DNA from 2 places in the Paenibacillus sp. AN1007 genome. Region 2 is predicted to be linked to the other one. Evidence: a T-box and tRNA genes for the amino acid it is inferred to sense, from the RefSeq annotation. Region 2 holds a T-box; the other holds one or more tRNA genes.
The links. The T-box of region 2 lies ahead of ABXS70_RS03025 (valine--tRNA ligase). A T-box ahead of a tRNA ligase gene usually reads a tRNA of that ligase, here a tRNA-Val.
Positions count from the first base shown of each region.

Region 1: it has a tRNA-Val gene. The T-box ahead of ABXS70_RS03025 (valine--tRNA ligase) is inferred to sense a tRNA for this amino acid. The anticodon was not compared.

Region 1 is NZ_CP159992.1:1,450,410-1,462,984, reverse strand. It holds gene ABXS70_RS06625 (DUF1292 domain-containing protein) at 1-265, opposite strand, end outside; gene ABXS70_RS06620 (copper amine oxidase) at 363-917, opposite strand; gene ABXS70_RS06615 (hypothetical protein) at 1,432-1,620, opposite strand; gene ABXS70_RS06610 (organic hydroperoxide resistance protein) at 1,880-2,299, opposite strand; gene ABXS70_RS06605 (CotH kinase family protein) at 2,504-4,213, opposite strand; gene ABXS70_RS06600 (M1 family metallopeptidase) at 4,369-6,585, opposite strand; gene ABXS70_RS06595 (recombinase zinc beta ribbon domain-containing protein) at 6,750-7,673, opposite strand; gene ABXS70_RS06590 (recombinase family protein) at 7,657-8,376, opposite strand; tRNA gene ABXS70_RS06585 (tRNA-Val) at 8,617-8,688, opposite strand; gene ABXS70_RS06580 (hypothetical protein) at 8,883-9,158, shown strand; gene ABXS70_RS06575 (GNAT family N-acetyltransferase) at 9,430-9,873, shown strand; gene ABXS70_RS06570 (DUF3892 domain-containing protein) at 10,011-10,247, shown strand; gene ABXS70_RS06565 (hypothetical protein) at 10,350-10,631, opposite strand; gene ABXS70_RS06560 (hypothetical protein) at 10,615-10,842, opposite strand; gene ABXS70_RS06555 (DUF3889 domain-containing protein) at 11,023-11,355, opposite strand; gene ABXS70_RS06550 (hypothetical protein) at 11,413-11,727, opposite strand; gene ABXS70_RS06545 (manganese catalase family protein) at 12,014-12,575, shown strand, end outside.
Region 2 is NZ_CP159992.1:670,518-683,092, reverse strand. It holds gene ABXS70_RS03040 (SPOR domain-containing protein) at 13-1,278, opposite strand; gene murC (UDP-N-acetylmuramate--L-alanine ligase) at 1,450-2,769, opposite strand; gene ABXS70_RS03030 (folylpolyglutamate synthase/dihydrofolate synthase family protein) at 2,826-4,202, opposite strand; gene ABXS70_RS03025 (valine--tRNA ligase) at 4,289-6,952, opposite strand; T-box leader at 7,018-7,296, opposite strand; gene ABXS70_RS03020 (LysM peptidoglycan-binding domain-containing protein) at 7,456-9,060, opposite strand; gene ABXS70_RS03015 (RluA family pseudouridine synthase) at 9,269-10,174, opposite strand; gene hemL (glutamate-1-semialdehyde 2,1-aminomutase) at 10,171-11,475, opposite strand; gene hemB (porphobilinogen synthase) at 11,594-12,575, opposite strand, start outside.

The DNA.
Region 1 (12,575 bases), 780 kb from region 2:
CTGATTCGTCTTCAATATTGTAGAGCACCATTTCCTCGTCTTCTTCTTCCATACGCAGGATGATGCCGTCAGCTTCAGGATTGTTGCGTTCCAGCAGGAGTGCATAAACATGATCCTGCACGTCAAACGTCTCTACCAAAACCATTTCCACGTCTTGACCGTTCTCGTCGGTCAGCGTGAGAAGGATCTCTTCATGCTCATGATCGTGATCATGGTCGTGACCGCATCCGCAGTTATCTCCATGCTCGTGTTTGTGATCGCTCATTGTAATACCTCGCTTCATCAATAGAAAATGTGTAACCCTGCATATCGTAACATGTTCGCAGAGCCAGGTCAATTTAACGCACAGCGTTACTGCGCCATTAATTGTTCAGGGCTGTAATGATTTTTTCGGCCACCAGAACATAGCTGCTGTTTGCATTTTCTTTAATATGAAAACCGATCTGGTACTTGCCTGCACGACTAAAATCATATGTGAAATCATACGTGCGGAACCAGAAGTTATCCTTCTGTGTCGTCAGATCCTGAGCCTGAATATCTTTCACCTGACCGCTCGGGTCCGTGATCGTGACTTTCACGGCGGCCACATCTGCAGTCAGGCTGTCTACTTGTGAGAACACATTGAATTTCAATTTGCCCACATTAACATTCCCAAACACAGTGTCTCCTTTAAAGAGAAAAATATGTACATTAGGCTTAATTACCGTTACCCGCTTGCTGCTGTTATCCCACCGAGCAAGCCCTCCTGCCTCCCGAACAGGTACATATGTCGTTCCATTAATCAAATAACCTCCGTCAGATGCTTCCTTGCCGTTAATGAGCACGCGAATCTTCTCGTTCACAGCGTCCGCAAATAACAAAGACCCGCCCAGCAAGGAGAATACCATGACACACAGCAGTACTCTTTTCCATTTCATTCCGTCAATATTCCCTCCCCTGCTGTTTGCTTGTTTGTACATTTATACTGCGAACGCGGCTACAAAGTTGCGCTGTTTTTCATCATTTTTCATTTTTTATCCAAAATATTTACCACGCTTTGGGAAACGTAAAAAAAGGCTATCCCGCTGTCAGGATACCCTAGTATGCCACTTATTATATATACGCTATTAGACGAAGTCTCAAGAGGATACATGACGGGTTAGAATACAGGGAACCCCTTTGCCGACTGCCCCGCCTTCTCTCATTCGTGAGGCATATTCCGTGCCTCGTGAGCAGGGAGTCTTACAGCGTTCACATACATCGGATGTAACCAGCTTCATGGATACACGCAACTTATCACTTTTTAACGCGGGAGCCTTCTTTCCCTTTGCCTTTGCCATCCCGGATTCCCCATTTCCCTTAATGCTTACTGAATACTGCATCATATGGGGGAACGCCCAATTGTGTGCCTATTTTGGATACGCTGAACTAATCATATTTGCATGTTCAATTCTAAAAAACGTATTTAAATAATAAAAAGATTAACAGCAGCATACCTCCGAGAATTAGCCAGTTGCTAATCTCCCACCAAATGCTTTTCCCTACGCCAGAGATCAGCTGCTGTGAACGTTCTTCATGACGCTGCTGATGTGTATATGATTCCGATCCATCCGTCGGCCTGTCAAATTCTCTAAAATCCATGCTGCACCTCTCTTTCAGCGACTGCGATAATGGGTTAGCTTCGTTAATTGTGAACTTTCTTATATCCATATACGCAGACCCATTTGCTAAAGTTTCAACATTTTTACATTTATTAAATTTTCACCGTACATTCAATATATTTCGGAGCCGAATTATATTTTTCCCAACTTCATTCATAAAGGAAAAACCTCCGATTACTCGGAGGTTTAGTCTAATCATATTCCATTATTGAGAATAGTAAGCTCGAGTCCTGATTTACTTACGCACGTTCTACTTTAACGTTAACATTTCCTTTGATCGCTTTGGAGTAAGGGCAGTAATCATGAGCAAGCTTCACAAATTTCTCTGCAGTTTCCTCATCCAGACCCAAAATTTTCACTTCAAGCTCAACATCCAGCTTCACACCACCATCTGCCGGGTCTGCTACCAGTGCTACAGTTGCAGATACCGTACTGCGTTCAATGGTTACGTTATGTTTCTTCAATTGGAACTCCAATGCAGAGTTAAAACATGCGCTGTATCCTGCCGCAAACAGCTGCTCCGGGTTCGTAGCCGTAGTTACTTGTCCACCAAGCTCAGGCGGTGCAGCAACATCCATCATAAATACATTATCCGGCGATTGTACGATCCCTTGACGTCCACCTGTATTAATGACTGTTGTTTCATATAAAGTTTTCATATTCAATCTCTCCTCTTTCGATTTCATATTTGTTATATTGGCTAAACATCATTTCATTTAACTTGTTCACAAATTGATTGTACACAATTTAATTTGGGTTGTAAATAGTTTTTTTATAATATAAAAAAGAGACGCCTTTGAAACGCGTCTCTTGGTATCATCTAATGAACAAGCTTTCACATTACATAGCAGAGATCGCAGAACCTATTGGGTTGTATCCGATTGCTCCGCTTTTTTAGTTTCTTGGTTGCCTGAATTGGGCTCGAAGCCCTGCCATGGGCCACCGCCATTCATCCCTTTTCCTTTATTAAGATCATCTCCCAGCTTTGTTAGGTCGACAGAAGAAGCATCGATAAGGGTATTCGGACTCGATTTTTGTTCCTCCGCAGCAGCAGGAATCGTTCCGTCAAGTTGTCCCTGTATACTTTCCGCACGCAGCGTGCCTAATTTGGTCAATTCGGCCACAGCCGCTTTATACTTATCGTACGTAACAAATGCCGTAGGATCATTTTTAACATAATCGGTAATCAGATGGTTCAGCGTCTGTACCTTTTGCTCAAATTGCCCGTCTGCGAAATAACCGTCTATAATTTCCTGCAAATATTTATGGTACTTCGCTTTGTACTCAGGTACCTCCAGCAGTTTACTTAATATAGGACGTTCTTCCATCGTCACACCGGACAGTGGTGTATCTATAGCAAGATTAACTACATCGGATGCTGAACCTGCCATGAATCCACCAAAAGCCATATTATAGTCCCATGGCAGCATACTGAGCTGTCCATTATTCTCATACAAATAATAGTTATGACCCATATTGGAAGTATAGCTATCCATATTCACAACCACGATATGCGCTGCAAAATATTTCAGCACAGCATCCACATCCACAACTTTCTCAAGATTAGAGCCTGCATTCAAGTTTTTAAGTGCCTCAATGACACGTTGTTCATCTTCTTCCGTTGTTTTGGTCTTTGCATTATCAAAAATGCCAGAATAACTGGAAACTTTATCATCCGTATAAACTAAGGATACGCCGTTCGTGTCACCCTTCATTCTGCCGCCTCCACCCGGTCCGCGATTACCTTCTCCACGACCTCTTGCGGGCTGTGAATCGGTAGTGTCCTTGCCAATTGCTGCACCTGCATCACTTGGTGGTTCCATGCCTTCAAGGGGCAGAAAATCTCCCATCCCTGCAGCGTCACCTTCTGCTGGCGGGTTACCCATTGGATTCCCCATTCCGCCCGCTCCCATATTGCCATCGTTATTGGGTTTATAGATTTCGCCTTCACCATTCTTCGCACGGTCCAGATACCCGCTATCTATATCTTCAACAGCAAGGTATAAGCCCCATGTCTTTCCGTTTACGTTGATATTGGCAAAAGCAAACAGCGGTGCGTCAACGCCAATATAACTCATGATGTCGTAGCTAAGATATTCTTTCATGTAACTGGCATCCGAGATCATATTATTTACAACCATTTTGTCGAGTCCATTCCAGGTCTGACCTTTGACGTATTCGTCAAACTTGATTTTGAAACTATACCGATCCGTTGTATCGTCTCCTGCCACTTGTCTCAAACTCGAGTTTCCTTTGGCTCGAATGCCTACATTTTGAATCGTTGTTCCGTTAATCGTTACATTGGCTTTGATATAATTCTCCTCTGCCGCTGTGTCCAGCATTTTTTGCCAGGCATCCTCATCCACATCAATGGAAAAAGACATCACTTCCGTTTTATCAAAGTTCTGTGCATAAGACGTAGTTTGGGCATTACTTTCACTCGTTTGTTTTTCTGTATTTACAGCCGTTTGTTGTGTTATCGTCGTTGTCTCCGCTTCGCTGCTGCAAGCTGATAACAGTATCGAGACAATCACCGTTCCTGCCATGACGTTTCTCCATTTGTTGTTCATCATCCGTTTTCCCACCTTACATCTCTTTTTTAATTCTGCTACGGAGAAGTTTAAGGGAGAAACCTTAAATGGAACTGAACAGGCAAAAAGAGCCGCCTCTTATAGCGGCTCTCCATAAACATATCTTTTTTTATGCTTCTAATTTATTGTAAAATGCATCATTCGACTTTTTTGCTAGTTTTCAACTTACCGTTACGATCCAGCTCGTAATATTGGTAAAGATTTTGGGAAATTGTAAGGGATTCCTGATTTTTTTCCATAAAAGATGCTGCAGCCTTATCCCCGAGGTGGTCGTCATTCCAATAATAATGAATCAGGAGCCGATTCTGATTATATGGATGTTTAATGACATAGGCTCCCGAATGGCCAGATGCGTTCATGGCGTTTTTCCAGTCCAAACCAATTTTACCTGCCCGGTCATTCATGCTTTGTTTCAGAGCCTGCACAATGCCATTAGACTTCGCATTACCAATAAGAATCAGGTTGCTGTCGCCAATCTCACGTTTTAGCTTCTGCTTCAACTGCTTGCGGTCACGAACGATATCATATTTTATGCCAAATACATCAAAAATCTGAGTTAATTGGCTGGTTGCTTGTTCCTGCTGTTTTGCAGCTGCTTTGCTCACCTGATCACCAAGTACAATGGTTAACGGTTCCCCTCGGAAAGACTTGTCCATTAGACGAACCATCACTTCATAAGGCATGTTTGGAATATTATTCATAAGAGACTCGTATTGCGGCTGATATGCGTCGTGCATATAGGCTGCCATCTCATCTTTGGACATTTGATATTCCTGCTTGAGTTCAAATCCAGGTTGAATCAACGCTTTTTCCATTTCCCGACGCTGTTCTTTACCCAGCACATCCCCTATGGTATCAAGCAATCCATTAATCGAAGCGTTTTGGTAGATAAAACGGTTAAAGTACTCTTTCATAAACGCATCAAACTGCTGTTCACCAACGGAGCGGTATAATTGGTAGATCGCCTGACGTCCCTTTTGGTAGAAAATATAATCAGCCATTTCTCCTGCCTGCTCATTTGTTGAAGCAATGGGTATATCAATAGGTGACGGATCGAGCTGAATCGATCTGAAACCTCCCAGCTTATTGCCCTGCTTTTCTAAAAAATACACCGTGGAGAAATCGGCAAAACCTTCATCCAGAAAGGATTCCGTTTCTGAATTGTTCCCAATTAAAGCATGGAACCACTGATGTGCAATTTCATGCACAAACGTCGTATCATCTTCAGGCAGTACTTCTGCAGGACGCTGCGGCATCTGTATTAATCTTGAATATTCAACGCCAAAACCATCCACATACGTTTCGATAATCCGAAAATCGGGATAAGGATATTTACCATATTTCTCACTATAAAACGCGATGACTTTAAATGCATAATCGACGTACTTGTCCACTGCAGCTTTCTTGACAGGGTCATCGCCGGAATAAAAATATTCTACAGTTAACCCATCTCGCGTCTCACGTGCTGACTTTAAATTCGGACCAGCAAAAAAAGCAAATTCTCTGGTGTTCGCGGCGCGCGCTGTGACCACTTTCCGTCCGCGTTCGGCACTGTCTTTGGAAGTGATCTCTCCCGGCATGACGACCTTATATGAATCGGGCACATTCAGCTCAACATCGAAATCAGACGAGGTATAGTAATCACTCTCAAAGGAAGTGCTGTACGTTGTCTTGTTCCACTGATGGCTGTTTTCGTCATATACAGACATGACCGGAAACCAGTGTGCCGCATTAATCTGATCCTTATAGTAAGAGAGCCGCTGCATCCCATACGGAATATCGAGCAGAAAGTCCACCTGCAGGGTGATCGATTCACCCGGCTGCAGAGGCGTTTTTAACTGCACGCTTAATGCCTGATTTCGGTTGCTAAAAAGAAGCTTATCCGCTGGTTTTTGATTTTCCTGCTGCTTCACTTCCAAAATATCTATCCCGCCCAGAAAGTCTGATGCTTTTTTATCCGGATTTTCTTTGGCTATATGCTCATTCTGACCGATATACATTTGTGTCTGGGTCGCTTTAGATCGATTGGCATCCGCATAGGTATGCATCACTAACTCCTTAAGCGTATCTTTGCTTGTATTCCGATAAGTCACGGTCTGGCTTGCCTGTATATTCATCTCTTTCTCATCCAGACGCGCCTGAATCAGATACTGGATCGGTGATTGATATTGAGATACAGCCTGCTGCGTGCCGTAATTTGCTTGTACCTGCTCCGCACCAGCGGCCGCCATGGACCCTTGTGACGCCTCCGCATGCGCAGCATAGATTAGTGGGGATGCCGCAAGTGTCATCACCAGTGTGCTCAGCATCGCTTTTTGAATAAAGTTCGTGGATTTGATTTTTGAAAGGTGCATGTTGTCTCTCTCCTTCTGCTGTATGTTCTTCACATATAACAATAGAGGCTTAACCTTACGTTGAAGTGTAGGTGAAGTTTAAATTTTGTTAAAAAAAGAAAAGAAGCCCTGCTGCGCAGGACTTCTCGTATTGATCTGCAGTGGGCACGAACCACACTACTCTGTTAACTCTCAGCATATTTACTTTCACTAGATAAAAGTCCTAAGAACTCTTTAAGCCTAGCTTTGATCTCTACTGAGATTTTCTCTTTACTAACGTAAACAACATCAATCAATGTACTTAACATCATTTTCTTTTTTTCCATTGAGGCTTCATCAAAAACATCATGCCAAACCGGAATATACTCTTTTAATGTTTCCATTTCAGACAGTTCAATCTTTTTAGAAGAAAGTATTCCTTCAGTTTCATTCATTTCATTGGTATTTTGCATAATCTCCAATTCTGTCTTCTCAATGAGATCATTAAGAATCTTTGGTTTGAAGGCACTTTTGCCCATAATTGATTTAGTGACTTCGGCGTTTAGAACCGATAGCTCATTATAATTTTCTTCAAGTATAGACTGCAGGTTCTTAATTTTTGTCTCTTCCTCATTTGATATTTTCTCTTTGATTAGATCTATTTTTGAACTGAAATCTATAGTTTCGAGTTGATTCAAGTAACTATTTACTTGCTTCATTACTTGCTGCTCAACTTTCTTAGACGAGAAAGTAGCTTGACCAATACAATCGGTTTTCCCTTGTAATTTTCCGGTACATCGATAACTTTTATTTTGATTGTATCTAAGTATTTCTCCATTTGCAGCCTTATATTTATTAACAAATGTTGTTGAAGTTAGCCTTGAATTACAACACCCGCATCTCGCTATCCCAGTTAGAAGTAAACTGCCTTTTGTGCTTATGGGAACAGAATTATCGTTCATTTTCTTATTTTTAGGATTCTTTTTTTCTCTAATATCTTGAGCTGAATTCCAATCCTTTTCGGATATTATAATTAATTCAGGAATGGGCTTAGAAAATGTATCGTCTCCCAATCCTTTCCTGTATCTCATAATTCCTTTATATATAGGATTTTTAAGTATGACATTCACAGTAGCCGCCCCCCCACTGTTTAGCCTTTCTTGTGGGTATGTTCTCTTCGTTCAACAATTTAGCTATCCTTAATTGTCCGTATCCTTCTTCTAGTACCAGTCGGAACATTCTCTGTACCACCAAAGACTCTTCTTCGTGTTTTACTAATTTAAGCAGCACCTTACCCTTTTTATTAAAATTACCGGAATCAACACCTCTATACCCATATGGTATACCACCACCTCGAAATATACCCTCTTCCACCATTTGCTTATGTTTTTCGTTCACCCGATCCGAAGTTTTTCTGCTTTCTCCGCTCGACTGCCAGAATCTAAGAAAGTTGATCATCCTGTCTGTATGTACTTCAATTTTTTGCTGTCCTTCTATTACAGACCACATCTCGATTCCTTTGTTTACAAACCACTCAACTAAGAAGGGAGTCTCATCATCTTTTCTGCCTAATCTATCAAACATAAATACTAGCAATACATCGAACAATCCATTTTCTGCGTCCTCTTTAGTCCTTTGAATTACATCTCGGTTCAAAGCAGATACTTTGAACCCTGAGACACCTCTTTCAGTATATTCTTTTACCAACTTCCACCCCTGCTGCTTTTCAATCATTGCTCTACAAGATCGCCGCTGCATGGGTATGTCATTTCCGTCCAATTGTCCTTTTGTAGATACTCGATATAGAGCTGCAACTCGTTTAATTTGTACCAATTATTTCACCACCATATCTTTTTTCTGTTATATAAATCTGAACTCCCTACTACTACTTTCACAATTAGTTAATATCTAGATTATAGCATTAAATCAATAAGATATAATAAAGACTACCCACATATTTTTGCAGGCAGCCCTCCGGTTCAAACCATGTTTAGTTGTCATCTTCTTCAATTAATCGGACATAACAAAAAACAGCCGTGAAGGGCTGTCTAAGCTAAGTAATATTGTTATATATAGGACGAGTGGGGATCGAACCCACGACCCTTACCCTGTCAAGATAATGCTCTCCCGCTGAGCTATCGCCCTTCATTAATTACATTATAATACAGTTAAGATTAATGATTCAATATGTCACCCCATCTATACATCAAACTTCAATGAAGTAACAGTATCATACCAAGTAAACGCGTTCATTGTCAATCATTAATTTGGTTATAAATTGGCTGGATTGGAGCAGAATAATGGAAACATTACCATTTTGGGAAACGAGGTGAATTCCTGTGAAATACGCCGTTCGATATCATCTATACCAGCGCGAGCAGTGTCAGAGTAAACATTCTCTCTTCCGCACAATGAATTGGCTGGTCACATGCGCTCTTGTTCTCCTTACGATGACAGGCTGCACATTACAGCGGGATGAACATACGGTGCAGTTCCAGCAGCTGCAGCAGCCGAATGAACAGAGCGAATCGCTGCCCGTGTGGATGGATGTATATTCCAAATCAGTTGTCCATGATGTTTATTCCCCACAGGGGAATACCGAGATCTTACCGTGAAAGCTGGATGCAGCAGGAGAATAAGGCGCTGTCCGCAGCATCATTCATCTTCATCCCATTTGCGAGAATAAGCTTTTTTGGTCACAACATACAACAAAGCGATCATGCCCGCCGACATCAGAAGTGTAATCGTCATAATACCTGCCATTCCCATCACTCTCTCCTCCTCCAAAGTCCCAGTATGTACCAAACTTAACTATACAGGAAAAGCATTTTTTTGTATAATGCAGTCTGAACTTGCCGCGCATGGAGCAGAAAGAAGGAATTGAATTTGGCAGCTGAAATCAGTTATGTTACGACAGAAGAAGAATTGAAGCAGGCACTTGAAATTCGTCGTCAGGTATTTGTAATGGAGCAGCAGGTACCTGCTGAACTTGAGATTGATCAATATGACGTGATCAGCCCCGATGTACATCATGTGCTGCTTCATACGGATGGCCAGGCTGCTGCCACAGGGCGTCTGATCTATTACAGCAAAGACACGGCCAAAATGCAGCGGATCGCTGTACTCGAATCCTACCGGTCATTTGGTTATGGACGTGTGCTTCTATTAGCAATGGAGGAGCTTGCTCGCGAGCTGGGGCTAACCTATTCACTACTGGATGCCCAGTGTCAGGCTCAGAAATTTTATGATAAACTCGGCTATGAAGTGATTTCGGAAGAACCTTTTTATGATGCGGGTATTCTGCACGTTCGTATGCGAAAAACACTCTAATCATTCTCGGAGTCCAGTTCAATAGCGGTTCAATTAATCTTCGGAAAACACTGCATGGGATGAATACTTCTCTCTATTTCGGACAGGCTAACAGGGTAACCCATTCCCATTTGGTCATAGAAGGAGAGTGTGACATGATGGATCAAACAACACGTGAAACGTTCACAGCAGTGCAGAAAAATGGTGACGGTGATTTGACCGCCTTCCAGACATCCAACGGACGTGTACTGGATTATCAGCAGGCCCTGAACGAAGTGAAAGCCGGAGCGATTGCGGGTGTGAATGTATTCAAAGGTAAGGATGGAGAAATGTATATTCGCGGCGATGCCGACGGGGACCCCACCAACAATCTGGACCAGCTTCCGACTTTCTAAAAGAATGACTGAACATACAGCGCCAATCCAACCGGGTTGGCGTTTTTTGCTCTGTTTTATGTCTGACTGTGCTGTGCTTAACCTTGGCTCTCGGATGACTGATTAATAATCGGTAAAATATTTCACCGCACTCCCTGCAGGCTGCGGTTTTCGAACCATTTGCGCTTCCTGCTCCCAAGCCTGCAGAATCTGTATGCTTTCCATCGCAGACGGGTTATCCCAAGCTATGTGACCTTTCCGTTCAAGTTCGAGCAGGGATTCCCGAATCTGGACGCGACTGCGGCCCGTTTTGTTCTCCAACTCATCCATTCGCGGGATTCGCCGCCGCTGCCCTGCATAGTTCACGATGATGCGTAAAATTTTGCGTTCAAAGTCGTTCAGCATACTTGATTACTCCCTTCCGATTCCCTTCGGTGACAGGACGCCATGCCAGAATATTTTGCTCCAGAAACGTCCGTGGTGCCCCTTCTTTGCCATCGGATGCCCGAATCGTTCCGCCGCGCACACTATTAACTCGAATCTGCCGCTGCGTAATCTGTCCTGCACGATCCATATATACAAGCTCCACCATCTGGCCAACATATTTTCCAAGCATGATCATCCCTCCAGTAAGAACGTTTGTTTGTATTCATTATTATATGCGAACGTAAGTTCTTTATTCAATAACAAAAAAAAGGAATTTTTCAAAATAAAAAACCAGACTTGGTCCTAAAGGAACAGGAGTCTGGTTCTGCTTTAATTTGGAGAGTTTAGTTTGGGGTACAGCCTGATCTGATCAGTGACGATCTGATTCAGCAAATTGCACTTTTTTTAACTGCTGCGTATTCGGATTAAAATCAACATTAACATATACGGCAAACTGCTTGCCATCTTTGGCACGAACCCACAGCTTGAACTGCTCTCTCGACTGATTGGCGCTTAGCGAGGAGCGGCCAATATGTTTGTAGTCTAGAATGTCGACATTGTACTTGGTTTGGGTTTCTTTCACCGCTATGATCCCCCACTTCGCATAATCCGGTATGCTGCTGGATGTGGAGGCTGCTGCTGCAGCTGTAATGCCTGACAACCCAAGCATCAGCGTTAGTATCGTAACCATAAGCGCTCTCATGCATCTCACCCCTTGGGACCAATGTGTTGCTGATATCGTGCCCCTTTGGTCTGCATTTTACACCCACATTCGAAAAATCCAGACAGCGGGCCACAGCGAAAAGGGGACAGCAAGCATCAGCTTATCCAGTGCTCCAACCTCGGAAGTATGACTAAAGCTCATTCCCCAATCCCCGGAAAGAAAATGCTGCTGTGCCTGTGATTCTTCAGTAGGCTCCAAACCATACTTTTCCATAAGTATTCCCCTTGTCTGTTCATCCACCTGGACATCATTCCCTACACCGCTTGCCAGCACATGTGCACTGTTTGTGTAAGTTAACAATATCATTAAAAAAATCAATAAACATGCTGTAAGTAACCATCTAAATCTCATATGTATTTCTCCCTTTCTGCTTCGAATCCATGACCAAGATCAGTACGACACTTTGCACAACTTGTCTGATTGTACATAATCATTGTGAAAATGGGAATACCAAACGGTGAATTATTCACCACATTCAGCAAGCATTCTTGACGAATTAGCACATAACCCTTTAGACCCATTTCTTAGTTTATCTGTTTAGGAAAACCATATATCGTGTAATGGGCTTTGACTGACCAAGCTGTAGGCACACTACCTGAACTCATTTGCACCCCATATTCGAGGAGGTTATATTTGTATGTTCAAACGTCTGGATGAAATTCTGATTGAGATCCCCAACGTCGAAAAGCCTGATCCCAATGCAGCGGCAGCCATACAGGAACTGCTTGGTGGTAAATTTGGAGAAATGTCCACCCTGAACAACTACCTCTATCAATCCTTTAATTTTCGTTCCAAAGAAAAGCTCAAGCCTTTCTACGACCTCGTCATGAGTATTACGGCTGAAGAATTAGGACATGTTGAACTGGTGTCACATGGTATAAACCACTGTCTCAGAGGATCAACCCAATATAAAGAACCCGATCAGACGCCGCTGGGTTCCGTGAAGGATGCAAGGCTGTCGTATCATTTCCTGGCAGGTGCCCAAGGCGCGATGCCTTTTGACTCTATGGGTAATCCATGGACAGGTGCCAATGTCTTCAACAGCGGCAATCTGGTGGAGGATCTGCTGCATAATTTCTTCCTCGAATGCGGCGCCCGTACGCACAAGATGAAAGTGTACGAAATGACGGACCATCCCGCAGCGCGCGAAGTTGTCGGTTTCCTGCTCGTACGCGGCGGCGTGCACGTCGTGGCGTATG
Region 2 (12,575 bases):
ACGAGATCACGCTCACTGCTTTATGGACTCCAGCCATTTTTTCTGTTGGAGCACATACTCCATTAAATCAGACTGAACGGCCCACATGTGAACAGCATCTGGATTTTTGTTATATTCGGCAACGGCTGTTACAGCGCTGTTCATCGATTTCTCCATACTGGCCACAATCGGCTGCACATCCGCAGCCATTCCAGGCGCGAGATTCTTTATCCCCGTCAGCCACGTTTCGTGCTGTGTCTGCAGCGCCGCCATCCGCTCTGGTGCAACAGCTGCCTGAACCGACTGCCCCAGCTGCTGGATCGACAGTGTTGATAATTGATCGACAAGAGCAGAGCTGTTCTGGAAAAAAAGAGAAGCATCCTCCTGTTTGTTACCGAAAATCGCTGGATTCACTTCGGGATTAACGATCTCTTTTACATACAGTTCAACGCCTTGGGACTTCAGCCTTGTACTGAGGAGCTTGGCCTCTTCTCGATCAGCAGAGATACCGGCATAGACCCGATTGCCGTCTTCAGGATCAGAACCCGCAGCTATGCCTGCCTGGGTGAGTTCAAGTTTGGCCTGTTCCGCCCTTTCCGGGGAACTGAACACCCCGTATTGAAGGGCATAATAGGTGCCTCCTGCAGAAGAAGTTTCCAGCTGCACCGCCGTTCCGCCTGCTCCCCCTTGATCTGTTCCAGCGGAAACGGTCTGATTCACAGGAAGCATTTCTTCCGGTTTCGCCGTGCCATCCTTGTTAAAGAAAGATAGAATTACCATGCCGAACAACGCTCCGGTCACCAATGCGCCTGAGACTGACCCGATCATCTTCCATCCCCTTGGGGGGCGGTTTCGTTTATAAGAATAGTTCTCGGATTCAACCATCCAATTGTGGCCCTGATCCAAGTCTTGACTTCTTGGAGACTCATATAGGTCATACTGGACATTTCGCTCTGAGGTGATATCACTGTAGGTTGAATGAGAGTCTGAATCAGAAAGAGAATTCGTATCAGAATCAGCGCTTCTGTAGTCCATTGAGTCCGTATGCTTCAAACGCTCCGTTTCCGTTCGGGAAGCGTCTGCCAGAATTGTTCCTCCCCAGTCCACAGGCATGTCCTCTGCTGTCCAAGATGGTGCTGCCATGCTGTTATTTTCCGGTTCAGGCTTTGGCAGTGTCTGTAAAGTGTAAGGTATGTCATCGTTCGTTGTAACAAGCGGACTGGATGACGGCATCTCCTTATTCTCAAGCTTGTCCGACTCGCGATCCCCGAAGCGAAACGTCATTCTGGCATTACTCACCCGTACCCTCTCCTTTGTCCCATTTATATCAGCTATATGCTGGAAAAGAGGAGATTATTCCAATCATCGGTGAAAAGATATTTTCTTGTGTACAAACGATGCTCCGTGTGCTGCATACCAAAAACGCCTGCTTCACGAAGAAGACAGACGTTTCGGATTAAAATTAAATATTTATTTTAAACCCTTGGCGAGCGCGTCGCCCACCTTCCAGATATCTCCTGCACCCATTGTAAGCACAAGATCTCCTGGCTGCAGCCGCGGCTGCAGGTCAGCAACAACTTCCTCCTTCGTCGGAAGATATCTTGCCGAAGCATTACTGTTCTGCACAATTAGTTCAACCAGTCTGGCGGAGTGCACACCTTCAATCTGCTTCTCGCCAGCCGGGGAATAGATATCGGTAATCAGCACCTCATCCGCCTCGGCAAATGCCCGGCTGAATGCATCCAGCAGGAAAAATGTACGTGTATACCGCTGCGGCTGGAATACGGCAATAATTCGCTTGCCTGTCGCTTTCGCCGCACTGATCGTAGCTTCTATTTCCGTAGGATGGTGTGCATAGTCGTCAATAATCAGCATGTCGCGTGCTTCGCCGAGCACTTGGAATCTGCGCTTGGCTCCATGGAACTGCACGATGGCCGCTGTGATTTTCTCAAATGGAATGCCCGCCTCAAGACAGGTAATAACTGTAGCCATCGCGTTATATACATTGTGCTTGCCTGGTACCGACAGTTCAACAGTCCCCATGGCAGCACCCTGATGATTCATCGTGAAGGAAATACGGCGATCCCCAAGTACGATATCAGCAGCTGTATAATCAGCAGCCCGGTCGATACCATAAGTTGTAATACGAGACTTGAGGTGCGGCAGAATAGCCTGCACATTTTCGTCATCAGCACATACAATAGCTGTGCCTTCTGGACGGATCTGACTGAGGAATTGTACATATGCTTTCTTCAGTTCCTCAAAATCGCTGTTGTAATTTTCCAGATGGTCAGCTTCAATGTTTGTGACGATGCCGAGCCATGGATGGTATTGCAAAAAGGAACCGTCGCTCTCATCCGCTTCTGCTACCACCCACTCGCCTTGACCTGCTTTGGCATTTGTACCGAGATTCATGATCTCTCCACCAATAATATAGGTCGGATCTGTGTCACACTGCTCCATCACGAGTGCAATCATGGAAGAAGTCGTTGTTTTGCCATGCGCTCCTGCAACGGCGACGCCTTTACGCTCATTCAACAAACGCGCCAGCATCTGCGCGCGATGAAGAATGGGTATGTTAAGCTGCTCAGCAGCAACACGTTCCACGTTATCCGCAGGCGCTGCAGTAGAGTAGACCACCAGATCTGCCCCATTCACATGCTCTGCGGTATGTCCAATATATATTTTCGCCCCTTTGGCTGCCAGCTTCTCTGTCAACTCTTGTGAAGCGACATCCGATCCGGTAACGGTGTATCCCATCTCCAGCATAACCCGGGCGATGGCACTCATGCCATAACCGCCAATCCCTATAAAATGAACGTGTTCCGATGTGTTTAACAAAACTTTCACCAACCTTTTTCAGAATCGGTTTGATGCAAAAGGGCTGCCCGCACGTCCGCAATGAGATAAAGCGTGCCGGAAACCACCCCCAGATCCTCCGCTTCCGTCCGTGACTTCAATAAATCAAGTGCCTTTGCCCAATCAGGCTCGACGATGATATCCAGTTCCTGCTTCGCAATGGCGGGACGTACCCGTTCAACAATCTGCAACAATTCGGCTGCAGCCATTTTGCGCCGGAAATCTGGCTCGGTCAGGATCAGCGTATCCACTAGTGGCAGTATATGCTGCAAATACGCTTCGTGATGCTTATTCGCCAGCATACCCATCATCAAAATTAACTTTTTTTGGGGATAACCGTCGATAATGCTCTTGGCCAGCGATTCCGCCCCTTCGGGATTATGAGCACCATCAAGTACAATCAAAGGACTGTCACTGACTTTCTCAAATCTCCCTGCCCAGAAGGCATTTTCGAAGCCAAGTTTAATATCGTCTTCATCCAGCATAAAGGCCATATACTGCCTCAGTATTTCGAGAGTCATTAATGCGGCCGCTGCATTATCACACTGATACACACCCTGCATGCGAATATGAACATGCAGATCACGGAATGGACCGGTAAACTGCAAGCTTTGTCCTTCCTTGCTGCTGTCTATCCTGCGATAGGAAAATTGATCGCCTGCCAAATACACCGTTGACCGCAGCTCCTTCGCTCTCTCCTGAATAACTTTTACAGCTTCAGGCTGAACGGCACAAGTGACAACGGGTACACCCGGTTTGATAATGCCTGCCTTTTCCGCGGCAATCTGTTCAATGGTATCTCCGAGCACATCCGTATGATCCATACCGATATTGGTAATGACGGACACGACGGGAGTAACAATATTCGTTACGTCCATCCTTCCCCCCAGCCCGGTCTCCCATACTACAACATCCGGGTAACACTCTTCTGCATAATACAGCAGGGCCAGAGCTGTGGATACTTCAAACATCGTTGGTGAACCCAGCGGTGTAGACGCCATCTCCATCACGAGTGGAAGCAGCCGATTCGACAGTTTCAGCAGGGTTTCTTCCGGGATGTCTTTGCCGTTGTATTGAAAACGATTGGTGAACTTGGTGATGTAAGGCGATGTAAATGTCCCAACGTCATACCCTGATTGAAGCAGCACTGACGTCAAAAAAGCGCAAGTCGAACCTTTACCGTTCGTTCCCGCGACATGGATGAATTTGAGTCGTTGGTGCGGATTGCCAAGCTGCGACATCAGACCCTCAATTCGTTCAAGACCAGGTCTGATACCAAAAGGAATAAGGCCATTGATCCAGTCCACGGCCTCGTCATACGTTTGTAAAGGAGCAGCTGTATGTGTCCCGTTTAATTCCGTCATCTTATTCACCTTCGGTCCCCTGTTTGATAGAAAGTTGAAAAAGCAGCCGGATGGCGCGGTAAGCACTCCATCCGACTCTTTTGGTATTAACCTTTCAGTTCCTTGATCCGAGCAATGACTTTATCCCGTTTATCGGAATAGTCTGCTTGTTTGGCACGTTCTTCTTCGATAACCTTAGCCGGAGCCTTGGCTACGAAACCTTCATTCGCCAGTTTCTTTTCTACGCGGAGTACTTCACCTTCAAGGTTCTGCAGTTCTTTCTCCAGACGAGCGACTTCCTGTTCGATATCGATCAGGCCAGCCAGCGGCAGGTACAGTTCAGCTCCTGTAATAATGGCCGTCATGGCTTTGTCTGGTGAACTCAAATTCAGTCCGCTCTCAAACTCGGATGTGTTGCAGAAACGCTTGATATAATGACTGTTGCGCTCGATAATGCTGGATGTTTCGTCATTGTTCGCCTTCACCATTAACTCGATCTTTTTGCTCATAGGCACATTCACTTCGGCACGAATGTTACGAACAGCACGAATGGTATCCATCAGCAGATTCATCTCGGCAACAGCTTCCGGATTCTCCAGCGCAGGATCATATTCCGGCCAGGAAGCGAGTGTGATCGTCTCCCCTTCATGCGGAAGGTGCTGCCAGATCTCTTCAGAGATGTAAGGCATGAACGGATGGATCAGGCGCATGGTCTGATCCAGCACGTAAGCCAGCACCGACTGTGTTTTCTTCTTCGCAATCGGGTCGTCTCCGTAGAATGACAGCTTGGCGAATTCGATGTACCAGTCACACAGATCATCCCAGATAAAGTTGTATAACACGCGGCCTGTTTCCCCAAATTCATATGCATCGATTAGACGCGTAATATCACGGGAAGTTTCGTTCAGACGGTGCAAAATCCAATAATCCGCCGTTCCGAGCTCACCGCTGATATCTCGATCCTCGTAGGTGAAACCTTCCAGGTTCATCAATGCGAAGCGGGAAGCGTTCCAGATTTTATTGGCAAAGTTACGAGCCTGTTCAACCCGCTCCCAGCGGAAACGCAAATCCTGTCCCGGCGTACTGCTGGTCGAAATCATATAACGCATCGCATCTGCACCATATTTTTCGATAACATCCAGCGGGTCTACACCATTCCCCAAAGATTTGGACATTTTACGTCCGTCTGCATCACGTACAAGACCATGCATCAGTACATCCTTGAACGGGATTTCATCCGTGAATTCCAAGGCGGTGAAGATCATACGTGCCACCCAGAAATAGATGATGTCATAACCGGTAACGAGTACGTTGGTTGGATAATAACGCTTCAGGTCTTCCGAATCTTCGGGCCAGCCCAATGTTGAGAAAGGCCACAGCGCCGAGCTGAACCATGTATCCAGAACATCTTCATCCTGCTTCAGCTTCCGTCCGGCATATTCAGGCAGTGTCGTCGGGTCTTCAGCCGATACAATCACTTCGCCCGTCTCCTCATCGTACCAAGCAGGAATACGGTGTCCCCACCATAGTTGACGGGAAATACACCAGTCACGAACGTTTTCAATCCAGTTCAGGTATGTTTTCTCAAAACGATCCGGAACAAAGTTAACACCTTCACCGCTCTGCTGCCTTTTGATCGCTCTCTCCGCCAGCGGTTTCATCTCAACGAACCATTGTGTGGACAGATACGGCTCAACCACTGCTCCGGTACGCTCACTGTGACCCACTTGGTGCATATGATCTTCGATACTGATCAGCACACCCTGTTCTTTCAAATCTGCAACGATCTGTTTGCGGCAGTCGCTGCGATCCAGCCCTTGATATTTACCCGCCTCGGCATTCATTGTCCCGCTTTCGTCCATAACCGTGATTTGAGGCAGTTCATGGCGCAGACCTACTTCAAAGTCATTCGGGTCGTGTGCAGGTGTGATTTTTACCGCACCACTGCCGAACTCTTTGTCGACATAGTCATCAGCAATAACCGGTATCTCACGTCCAATAATAGGAAGTACGAGGGTTTTACCAATCATATCTGCATAACGCTCATCCTTCGGATGAACAGCAACAGCCGTATCACCCAGCATCGTTTCCGGACGAGTCGTTGCCACAGTAATATGGCCACTGCCATCTTGGAGCGGATAACGCAGGTGGTAGAGATGTCCCTGAACTTCTTTATATTCAACTTCAATATCAGACAGTGCCGTACGGTTTACCGGGTCCCAGTTAATAATGCGTTTACCGCGATAAATGAGACCTTTCTCATACAACTGTACAAATACTTTACGTACCGCTTTGGACAGACCTTCATCCAGTGTGAAACGTTCACGGGAATAGTCAAGAGACAGCCCCATTTTACCCCACTGCTGACGAATGGTTGTAGCGTATTGATCTTTCCAGTCCCATACTTTCTCCAGAAACTTCTCACGTCCCAGATCATAACGCGTCAATCCCTCTTCACGCAGCTTCTGCTCCACCTTCGTTTGCGTAGCAATCCCTGCATGGTCAGAGCCCGGCAGCCAAAGCGCATCATATCCCTGCATACGTTTCGTACGAATGAGGATATCCTGGAGTGTGAAGTCAAGTGCATGCCCGATATGAAGCATACCGGTCACGTTTGGAGGTGGAATTACAATCGTGTACGGCTCAGCATCCTTGCGTTTGCCCGCTTGGAAATACCCGCGCTCTGTCCAAGTGGAGTACCATTTGTCCTCTGCAGCCTTTGGATCATATGTGGTCGGCATTTCGGTTGTTGCTTTTTTTTGTTCAGACATGTGTCATTCCTCCGTTACTTCATCATCATCATCATCGCTAAAAAACAAAAAAAACCTTTCATCCATCAAAGGACGAAAGGTTAGCTTTCGCGGTACCACCTTTGTTTCACGCTGACATCGGGATAACTGTTCATCCTGGATCTGGCGTGACACTTCAAGCAGATAACGGCTGCGACCGGCCCATCCTACCTCCGAGGTTAATGGATATGCAGCATCCACCTACAGAACTCAAACAGGCAACTCCCGGGCGACTTCGATCAGTTGGTTCCTGCGGAATCTCACAGCGCATCGATCCCACTCTCTGAAAGGTCATACTGTCTACTACTCCCGATCCACGTCATTATTCAAAAAACCTAAACACATCATACCCTGCTCGTGCGCGATAGTCAACCTGGCAGCAGTGAAAGCTGACTATGAACACGTGGAATTCTAAAAAACAAGGAAAACCCGCAATCCCTTCAGAGGATTACGGGTGGTTAGACTGCCATATCCCAGTCAGCAATTTAGGGAATATACAGAATCTGTCCTTCTTCTACAACCTGCTCGGTCAATCGATTATACAACTGCAGTTCTCTGGTACTGAGCTGGTACCTGTCTGCAATGGCATCCAGTGTATCTTCGCGCTGCACAATGCACAGCTTTACTTTGCGGAACGGTGTCTGATCTACAATCGTTCCCAGGAACAGATTCTTCCATTCTACATCTTCTGCCTGACTCGTATCTTCTGGGACAGCTCCAGCAGGGGTCTCCTCACCGCGCTCTTCCTCAACTTCCCGAGCGGCACGGCCGGATGATAACAGCGAGGAGATGCCCACACCCTCTTCTTCTCTTGGTGACGACTCCTTCTTGCTGCCGAAAGCAACCTTCAGTTCCGGCTTGTCTTCCGCCTCAGCAATGGGTTCAGGAACAGATGCCTCATGCTGCAGCAGGGCGTTTTCCTCCGCCGGTTCCAGCACAGGCCGCTCTTCTTCTGGCTGAACCGCTTCAGATGAAGCAAATACGTCCTGCCAGTTCTCGGTCTGTGCATGAGCTGAGGTATTTGGAATCACCTGCTCCTCCTGCTGGGCACTTGACCGAGCTTCTTCAAAGTGCCATACCTTAGGAGCTGTATCTTCCAGCGGTCTTTGTTCTGCTTCTGAACGGGCCTGTTCAGAAGCAGAGGAACTCGAAGATATCAGGTTCTCGGGTACGCTAATTACGGTTGGCTCAGTCCATGCTGACGTTTCTTCTTCTATCGGAAGAAGCGGTTCAGACTCCGGATAGGAAGCGAGTCTGTCGGCCGTCTCCGCCATAAATGAAGAGATTGGAGATGGGGCTTCAAATGAAGAGATTGGAGAAGGCGCTTCATATGTTTCATTTGATGTCTGTGAGAGCAAACTTCCGTCGTCTGCCTCAGGCTGTCTGTGTACATCCCGTTCATCAGCTACAGCAGTGTCCGGCGTTAACGGCTCGGCCGATGCCTGATTCCAATAAGCTTGCGAGAGCTCTTCATATCCCGCTTCTCCCTGGGTTCTCACAGACAAATCTGCTGATTCGGGAGAACCGTACGCAGCAAGTTCAGCCGCATTCGCAAGCTCGTTTTCTTCACCCTGCTGGAACTGATCATCTGGCTCATATCGCCCCGCTTGTTCCTGCAGTTCGAACTGCTCCGCCTGTTCCCGTTCATTCGTACGGCTGTCCTGCTCAGCTTCAGACGAGTGAACAACCGTAAATTCATCTGCAGACCACACCTGAGGTTCCTCTACAGGGAAGCCCTCAATGCCTCGCAATGAAAGTACACCTGTAATATTCAGACTCCGGCTGGATAACAGGTCAACATCAAAATTTTCAATTTCAATCGAAATATCATCAATGGATCTCACCCGGTTTAATGGTACAGTAATTTCGACAGGTATAAAATGCTTTAATTCCTCTGAATCTTCACTTTCCCCCCGGTACGTTCCTGTAAGCAGCAGATGCCCCCTCAGGGTGGCATGGTCGTCCTGTCCGATTACCTGGATGCGCGGATATAGTTCAATTTCTTCCAGTTCCTCAATGGCAGGCACTCCCTCAGACAAATGAACACGCTCATAAATATCGAACCGCAAACCATAAGGTTGATTCAACAAAGGTGGCGTCCTCCTTTCGGCATATGTTCACCATGATCCTTCTCATGGGACTGATCCATGGTTCAATCCTTCGTTACCCATCTATATGCCCGAAATGGGATGGGCATGCCACCTTTTATGAAAAGCATGCACGGGTTTCAGCAATTTTTGAGACTTCAAAGTAAGTGTAAACAAAAAAAGAACGGACCTGCTTGAACAGGTCCGTGCTCTAATTGTGACTCTCTCTTGCTGCTAATTGTTCAAAATCCGCCGGCCAAGGGTCATGTACTTCAATGGAAGCTCCGGTTAAAGGATGAGTAAATCGAAGGACTTCACCGTGCAGAGCCTGCCGGCCAATCTGATCTGAACGTCCTCCATACAGCTTGTCACCTACAAGCGGATGCCCGGCATAACTGAGGTGAACACGAATCTGATGTGTACGACCCGTTTCCAGTTTCAAACGCACCAGCGTAGCCCTGTCCCATACGTGTACGATCTCCACATGAGTAACCGCATCCTGTCCTCCTTCGGACACACGTCTGCGCTGCTTATGGTGCCTGTCCTTTCCAATCGGTGCATCAATTTTGCGGAGATCACCCGAAACTTGGCCGCCTGCGATGGCAGCATACTGACGATCAATCGCTTTATGACGCATCGCTTCGTCTAGTTTGGCGAGCGCAAACGTATTTTTGGCATATAAAACAGGACCCGTCGTATCCTCATCCAGACGATGAACATGCCGCACACTCGTCTGGATTCCGTTCATCTCGTAATAAGAAGCTACCGCATGATCCAGTGTAACTGCCTGATCTTCACGGCTTCCATCCGGATGAAGCTTCATCCCGGCCGGTTTATGCACAACGAGACAGAAATCATCTTCGTACAATACATCCAGATCAGCCCAGCGAGGCTCCACATCTAGTGCCTGCACAGCAAAAAGGGCCAGCCGAAGCCGGTCCCCTGCTAGCTGTATGCCCTGAGATGCCTTGAGCTGGCGAAGCAGCTTCTCCGGGAATTGAAGCTCGGACAGAAGCCATTGTTCAGCGGCAGCCTGTCTGTCCTCGCTTCCAGTTACTGCTTTACCCGGCATCAGCTCAAGCCACTGCCCGCGGCGTTTCCAGCTTCTGATACTCATAACGATTGCAGAGCCTTGCGGTTTGCCTCAATGGTATCCTCAATATCCTGCTCCGTATGCACTCCGGATACAAACATCCCTTCATACTGGGAAGGTGCAACACTAACACCATGATCTATCATCGCTGCAAAATAACGGCGGAATTGATCCAGATTGCTATCTTTCGCAATATCGTAATTAGTTACCGGAACGGCACTGAAGAATGGACATACCATTGAACCAACACGGTTAATCGTTACAGCAACGCCTGCTTCTGCTGCATTTTTCTCGAATCCAGCCTGTAAACGTGCAGACAGCAGCTCCAGACGATCGTAAACTTCCGGTGTCAAAAGCTTCAGCGTAGTATAACCCGCAGCCATCGCCAGCGGATTACCACTTAGTGTACCAGCCTGATAGATTGGTCCTGTCGGTGCAATCTGTTCCATAAGATCCCGGCGGCCCCCATAAGCGCCTACTGGAAGCCCACCACCGATGACTTTACCCAGACATGTCAAATCCGGTGTAACCCCAAACCGGCCTTGTGCACAGTTAAGTCCTACACGGAAACCAGTCATCACCTCGTCAAAGATCAACAAGCTTCCATACTCCGCAGTCACACTGCGCAAGCCTTCCAAAAATCCGGAAGCCGGAGGTACAACGCCCATATTACCTGCAACCGGCTCTACGATCACTCCAGCAATCTCTTCTCCGAACCGCTCAAAAGCAAGACGTACGGACTCCAAATCGTTGTAAGGCACCGTGATTGTATTCACAGCTACCCCTTCTGGAACTCCGGGGCTATCTGGCAATCCCAATGTGGCTACACCCGAACCAGCTTTAATCAACAAGCTGTCTGCATGTCCATGATAGGAACCCTCAAACTTCAGTATTTTGCTGCGTCGGGTTACTCCACGCGCCAATCGAATTGCACTCATCGTTGCTTCTGTACCGGAATTAACCATACGCACAATATCAATAGAAGGCACACGCTCACAGACAAGCTTCGCCATTTCTGTTTCGAGCAGTGTTGGCGCACCAAAACTAGTGCCTTTCTGGGCGGTCTCCCGGAGTGCCTCCACAACATCTGGATGGGCATGCCCCATAATCAATGGTCCCCAAGAGCCTACATAATCAATGAACATATTGCCATCAATATCGTAGATTTTGGAGCCCTCTCCACGCTCGACATAGATTGGCGTAAGTCCCACCGATTTGAATGCCCGCACCGGACTGTTTACTCCTCCAGGTATGTACTGCTTGGCTTCCTCAAATGCGCTGCGTGAGCGCTCATCATTGCGGCGATTGCCTTGTTGTGCAGTCATGAACATCCTCCTTATTTTAACGGCCTTACTTGTATCTTTCTTTTAAAAGAGTAAGGCCTATGGGTTTTATTTGGATATATATACACGGTCTATATTTAACCCGTTGGTATACAGCAGCTTACTTTTCAGCCAGCCACCTTGATGCATCTTTGGCATAATACGTAATGATCATATCTGCTCCTGCACGTTTCATGCTGAGCAAAATTTCCATAGCTACCTTTTTCTCATCAATCCATCCTTGAATGGCAGCCGCCTTTACCATGGCATACTCTCCACTTACGTTATAAGCAACGAGCGGGAGATCGAATTGATCCTTGATGGTACGCATGATATCGAGATAGGATAGCGATGGTTTGACCATCAACATATCGGCTCCCTCCAGCACATCGGTCTCTGCTTCGCGGAGTGCTTCCCGAGCGTTTGCCGGGTCCATCTGATATGATTTGCGATCCCCGAACTGCGGTGTGGAATCTGCTGCTTCACGGAATGGACCGTAGAACGCAGAAGCATATTTAACGGAGTATGACATAATCGGGATATGACTGAATCCATTCTCATCCAGACCTGCACGAATCGCCTGGACAAAACCGTCCATCATATTTGAAGGAGCGATAATGTCTGCGCCAGCTTTAGCTTGTGACACTGCCGTCTGGACAAGCAGCTCCAGTGACTCGTCATTGAGAACGTCACCGCAGATATGGCCGTCAATCTCAGTTGTGTGCACCATACCGCAGTGCCCATGATCTGTGAATTCACACAGACATGTGTCTGCGATCACCAGTAATTCAGGATACCAGGATTTAATTAATCTCGTGGCTTCCTGAACAATACCATCCTCAGCAAAACCGGACGAACCTACACTGTCCTTCGTTTCCGGAATACCGAACAACAGTACAGCCGGAATGCCCAACTCAGCAATCTCTTTCACTTCTTCCTGCAAACGATCCAGCGAGAAACGAAATACACCCGGCATAGACTTAATTTCGGATTTAACATTTTCGCCGTATGTGACATAGATCGGCTGAATAAAATCATCCACAGTCAAGTGTGTCTCTCTTACCATACTGCGAATGCCTGCTGATTGACGTAAACGGCGATGA